Regions from separate parts of the Pseudoalteromonas sp. HF66 genome, predicted to be linked through region 1. Evidence: predicted binding sites of a transcription regulator. Region 1 holds the regulator's gene; the other holds the start of a gene.
The links. The regulator FliA, encoded in region 1, starts transcription of late flagellar genes. The targets are predictions, from matches to a motif close to CTAAAGNTNNNNNNNNNNNNGCCGATA.
Positions count from the first base shown of each region.

Region 2: a site for FliA is predicted at 1,357-1,383, ahead of HCZ11_RS15855 (VC2046/SO_2500 family protein). Genes of this name have one in related genera too.

Region 1 covers NZ_JAATOU010000004.1:150,752-153,917, reverse strand. Annotated here, with positions in the region: gene HCZ11_RS06300 (protein phosphatase CheZ) at 1-502, opposite strand, end outside; gene cheY (chemotaxis response regulator CheY) at 520-903, opposite strand; gene HCZ11_RS06290 (RNA polymerase sigma factor FliA) at 944-1,654, opposite strand; gene HCZ11_RS06285 (MinD/ParA family protein) at 1,681-2,541, opposite strand; gene flhF (flagellar biosynthesis protein FlhF) at 2,534-3,166, opposite strand, start outside.
Region 2 covers NZ_JAATOU010000018.1:60,172-63,337, forward strand. Annotated here, with positions in the region: gene HCZ11_RS15840 (ion channel) at 1-339, opposite strand, end outside; gene HCZ11_RS15845 (M48 family metallopeptidase) at 439-1,122, shown strand; tRNA gene HCZ11_RS15850 (tRNA-Tyr) at 1,221-1,305, opposite strand; gene HCZ11_RS15855 (VC2046/SO_2500 family protein) at 1,418-1,933, shown strand; gene HCZ11_RS15860 (DUF6172 family protein) at 2,084-2,383, shown strand; gene HCZ11_RS15865 (hypothetical protein) at 2,437-2,877, opposite strand; gene cysK (cysteine synthase A) at 3,026-3,166, opposite strand, start outside.

The DNA.
Region 1 (3,166 bases):
CCTGCGCCATCAGCACATTGGTCATCAAGCCTTGAAGCTCATCGGTTTTTGTGTGCGAGTTATTCATGAACTTATCTAGGCTATGACATAACGATTTAAATTCACCGAGTTCAATTTCTCGGTTCATTAAACGATCCCAAGTAGGCTTAATTGCAGCAATTTCATCAGCAAGTTGTTGCGCTATCGGTAAACTTGCTTCAACTGCATCCATAGTTTTATTGGCGGCACTTTCTGTCATTTCCATAACATAATTTAAGCGCTGCTTAGCATCTGGGATAGCGTCGGTAGTTAAATCAGCGAGACGAGTATCTAGGTCAAAGTTTTTTAACGCTTCATGAAGTTGACGCGTCAATTTACCGACTTCAGCAAACAACTCTGATTGCTCTTTTGACGCAGCATCAAGAATTAGCTTATCAGCTTTTTCTTGTTCACCATTTTCAAGATACTCAACAAGTTGACGAGCTTGCTCTAAACTTATTTGAGGCGCAGCAAGTGCTGACATAAGCCTCTCCCCTTAGATTAACCTAAACGTTCAAACACTTTTTCCAATTTGGTTTTAAGTGTCGCAGCAGTGAATGGTTTAACGATATAGCCATTAACACCTGCTTGAGCAGCAGCAACAATTTGTTCTTTTTTCGCTTCAGCTGTCACCATTAACACAGGAATATGCTTAAGGCTATCATCAGCACGAATTGCGCGTAACAAATCAATACCTTGCATACCAGGCATGTTCCAATCTGTTACAACAAAATCAAATTCTTGATTTTGTAGCATTGGCAATGCTGTTGAACCGTCGTCAGCTTCCTGCACATTGGTAAAACCTAAATCCCTTAATAGATTTTTAATGATACGTCTCATTGTAGAAAAATCATCAACAACAAGAATTTTCATGTTTTTATCCAAAACATCCTCCGGTGAGGTTTGAACCTTTATTTACTTACTACTAATTAATCCAGTCATTGATTTTTGCTTTGAGCTTAATCATCGCCTGACCATGTATTTGACTCACACGCGACTCGCTAACATCGAGTATGTGTCCTATTTCTTTTAAGTTCATTTCGTCGTTGTAGTACAAAGACAAAACGAGAGCATCTCTTTCTGGTAACGATTGGATAGCCGTTAATAGAGACTGGTTAAACCGCTCATTTTTAACGTTATTAAACGGTTTGTCTAGTCCTAAATCCTGACCTACTGGTGTGATGACATCTTCATCCACGCCTAAGTCTTCAATGCCTAATACTTTACTAGAATTTACATCATGTAGAATATGATGGTACTCATCCAGTGTAATATCAAGTTTTTCAGCTACTTCAGTGTCTTTTGGTTCACGATTTAACGTGCTCTCTAATTCGGCAATGGTTTCTGCCACTAGGCGGGCATTTCGGTGAACTGAACGTGGAGCCCAGTCACCTCGGCGAATTTCATCCAGCATAGCACCACGAATACGAATACCAGCGAAGGTTTCAAAACTAGCACCTTTGCTAGCATCAAAGTTTTTTGACGCTTCAATCAGGCCTATCATGCCTGATTGAATTAAGTCATCGAGTTGCACACTGGCAGGTAAACGAGCAATTAGATGGCACGCCACTTTTTTCACTAAAGAGGCATGTTTTTCAACAATCGCATTTAAATTTTGTGCTGATTGATATCCCATCGCTTTATTCACCGATGTTGTCATAGTTAGCCGTTTACTAGTTTTTCAATAAAAAATTCTAAATGGCCAGACGGTTGATTAGGGATCGGCCATTTAACTGCTTTTGTTGCTAATGTTTTAAACGCCACCGCTGCTGGTGAATTCGGGAATAATTCAACGATTACTTTTTGACGGCGCGTAGACTTACGCATGTTCTCGTCATAAGGAATGGTTGCAACTAACTCCATCGAAACATCTAAAAAACGATCCGTTACTTTTGAAAGTTTAGCAAATAATTCTTGCCCTTCACGCAAACTGCGCACCATATTGGCAACAATTTTAAATTTATATACGCCATGCTCACGGCTAAGTACTTTTATAAGTGCGTAAGCATCAGTAATTGAGGTGGGTTCATCACATACAACTACAACAACGTCTTGGGCTGCACGAGAAAAGCTTAATACCATGTCTGAAATACCTGCGGCGGTATCAACAATTAAAATATCAAACTCAGTGTTTAACTCGCTAAATGCACGTATAAGACCTGCATGCTCAGATGGCGATAATTCAACCATACTTTGAGAACCAGACGTTGCTGGTACAATTTTGATTCCTGCAGGGCCTTCGACGAGAATTTCATCAAGCTCACACTCGCCCGACAAAACATGAGATAAGTTACGTTCAACACGAAGGCCAAGCATCACGTCACAGTTTGCCAAACCTAAATCGGCATCTAATACTAATACACGATTTCCTTGCTGGCCTAATGCGATTGCGGTGTTGAGTGAGACGTTGGTTTTACCCACTCCACCTTTACCGCCAGTAACAGCGATAACTTTAACGCCACTATTATTATTTTGATTCATTTTGCGCAGGCCGCTTGCTTGATCTAATACTGTGTTAATCATACATCCCTACTGTGTTCGACGCTACTGCTTGACGTCTTGAATGTTGTGCTTTTGCTCGTTTTAAATACAATTGTTCAGCTTTTTTCACTAGTTTTTCAGCATTCGCTACGCGAATATCCTCAGGAACGCGCTGACCGTTAGTAAGATACCCTATTGGCAGACGATTTTGAATCGCTATGCTAATAATCTCACCTAAACTTAAAGATTCATCCAATTTAGTGAAGATACAGCCACTTAGGTGAACCTTTTTAAAGTGTCTTACGGTTTCTTGCAACACATTTATCTGCGCTGTAGCACTTAATACTAAATAACTACGAATATCAACACGCTGATTACGCATTAAGGTGTTTAATTGTTCAGTTAAGCGTAAATCTCGTTGGCTCATACCCGCAGTGTCTATTAATACTAGACGCTTATTACGTAAATGGTATAACACTTCAGCTAATTCATTCGCATCTTTTACTTGCTTTACACCACAACCAATAATACGACCATAAGTAGCCAATTGTTCGTAGGCACCAATTCTGTATGTATCAGTGGTGATCAGTGCAACTTTATCAGCACCATATTTTTGTGCTCCAAGTGCTGCTAATTTCGCAACTGTGGTTGTTTTACCAACGCCCGT
Region 2 (3,166 bases), on a different contig from region 1:
GCTATGTAAATTGGCTTTCATCAATGAGGCGTTGGAGATTTTGTTATTAAATAAGTGAGCGCCCGTTAAATTCGCGCGGTAAAAATTACAATAAGAGAGATCATAGCCTTCTTCGTCATCCTGTTTGATTAAGTTTAGTCCTGAAAGGTTCGCTCTTTTCAGTTGCAGGCCTTCTAATAATCCCCCTTTTTTTGCATAGCGCTCTAATTTTTGGGTGAGGTCTAGCCCTGATTTATCAAATTTACTATCATGCCAAAAGCAAAATCCAGAGCCCATATCTGTTTCTTGGCACTTGTTACCTGTTGGTGAGGTATAACTACAACATGGTTTATCAGGCATAAGGACGAAAACTTATTTGTTAGTCATCTTTATAGATTAGCAGCTATTTAGCAGGGTAAAATGGAATCTCTCATTTTTATTAATTGAATTGGCTTATATTTGTTAGATTACACCTTAAAGCGCAGTAAACGCAGAACAACAGTTGCAATTAAAGTTGCTGAGCAGAAACTCACTGTTTATGCGCCTTTTTATGTCTCACAAACTGAGATAGATGGTTGGCTAAAGACAAAACAGGATTGGGTCGCAGAACAAATCGCAAGACAATCCTCACAAGCTGAACGACGTCAACTTCCTCTTGTAAACGCGACTATTAATTTATTCGGTCAGAGTGTGCCGATAATTTTTGCTAAAGGCCCTAAAAGCACTTGGCAACAAGATGCACAATCTCGGCTCACTTTATCTATTTCATCACGGGTCAAATATCAAGAAGCTAACTACTTAGCTCTGCTAGAACGGTTTTTACATGAAAAGCTTGAGAGCTATATTGAAATGCGTGTTCATGACTACTGTTTGCAAATGACTGAAGCTTTACCTGCAAAGTTAAAGATTCAACATTATAAACGTCGTTGGGGCAGTTGTAATAAGCGCCGAGAGCTTGCATTTAATTTACATTTAGCAAGCGCGCCGACATGGGTGATTGATTATGTCATTATTCACGAACTTGCGCACCTCAGACATATGAATCATAGCGCTAAGTTCTGGCAGCGAGTGTGTCATTTTTATCCTGACTATAAAAAAGCAGAAAGTTGGCTAAAAGCAAATGGTAGTAGTTTGAGTTGGTAGCTTAAGTTAGCGAGAGTAAAGTTAGAAAGAGTAAAGTTAGAAAGAGTAAAGTTAGAAAGAGTAAAGTTAGAAAGAGTAAAGTTAGAAAGAGTAAAGAGTGGTGGAGGGAGCTGGATTCGAACCAGCGAAGGCTGAGCCGTCAGATTTACAGTCTGATCCCTTTGGCCGCTCGGGAACCCCTCCAATGCAACGGCGCTGATAATAGCAAACTGGTTATTTAAGTAAAGAAAAAAACTAAAGAAAATTACATAAATGCCGATAACTGGTTAATCAAGAAACTATTTGGCTAAAGACTATGCAAATTGATGGTTTGTTGCTCACAGAGAGTCAACTCGATAATCGTCTAAATAAAAGTGTTCAAGAGAAACGCCCTGGGGAGTTTGCTTTATTACTAGCAATGCTTTCTCATGATGTGCTCGATTTTAGTCAGTTTCACCTACCAAAAACTGAATTAACCAACCCTGATGTGTCTGAATCTGTTCTGCGAACTGAATTAGGAGCAGGGCCAGCACAACCATTGGCACCTGAGCAGTTTGACATGCTGATTGGTCAAGAAAATGCTTACAGGCTATTGCAAGGTGGTTTATCAGATATCAGATTACGTCATTGCTTAAATCCTGAACCACTGAATATACGTGATGATAGGCAGCATGTGCCACTTGAAGTGATTGATAACTGTGAACCTGCAGTTAGAAAACGTTTTTACGAAAAGAATAAACCAGTTGAGCGGCCACAAATAGATGCAGCTGCCTTTTATGACAGCCTCAATGATGAAGCTATACATCAACCTCTACATTTAGCAACAGCCTAAGTATTAGCGGCTTAATCGAATTGTCATAGACTCTGAATAAACTATATTTAAGTAAAATGGCAAAAAGTACAGCTAAATTAAGATGTGCTTGTTATAATAGCTGCCTATGGCTTAATGCCATTGTCATTGAACCAAGTTACTAGGACTATAATGAAGAAAACATTCACGCTAAACCACGAGAAAATTAAATATCCTCGTATGGTTGATGCAGCCAAGCACGAAGTAAAAAAATACTTAAAACGTGAGCGTAATAAAACACTCCCAGCAGGTGCTGACTATTGGGCATTTGACTGTAAGTTTGGTGAGTCAGCGGATGAGGCCAATGTCGTTCACGTGGCAGAGATTAATAAGTGTATTAGCGATATAGAAGCTAAAGGGCTTACATCGTTTTACGTTGAGATCTTAGCGCGTCCTGCACAGCGTCAACATCAAGAGTTTGACGAAGAGTAATATCAATACTCTTATACTAAAAAAGGGCCATCAGGCCCTTTTTTAGTTTTAAATTAACGTGCAAATGGATCGGCATTAATTTTTTCTATGTACCATTTTCCTTTCTTACGTATCATTTTCACACTGCGCATATCATCAACTTTCTTACCATTAAAATAACCAGTAAAAATTAAATTGATATTGGCTTTATCGCCATATTGCTCGCGTAAACTCATATTGGTCATATCGACTTCAATTACGACTTCATCGTATTGCATATTGACAAGGTTACGAGCGAACTGCCCAGCAGTACCATAAGATTTCATAATACGCGCCATTTTTGGAGTGGAGTATTCCATGGCAAGATTCAAATCGTTTTGGTTATATAAGGCATCAAAATAGAGAGTAGCCACATTACCTGGCGTATTTTGTTCGCCTTTTGGAGCGTCTTCGGAGCCGCAACCGAAAAGGACGCTGCTACTTAACAGAATAAAAATTAAGAGTATATTTTTCATTTTTGTTGTTTTACGAGTGAACTTAATATTAAGTGTGTGACTAAATTAGCATGATGTAAAGTTAACTCGGTAAATTTATTGGTTTTATCTATTTTGGGTAATAAAAAAGGATGCATCTTTGCATCCTTTTTAGACAACTTAGTCGTTCTTACTGAACAAGCTCTTTATCGCTGAACTCTTCAGCGAATAATGGACTAGATAAGTAACGCTCAGTTGCACTTGGTAAAATTACCACAATATTTTTATCTGCGTTTTCAGGCTTTTCAGCAAGGCGTTTTGCAGCAACAAC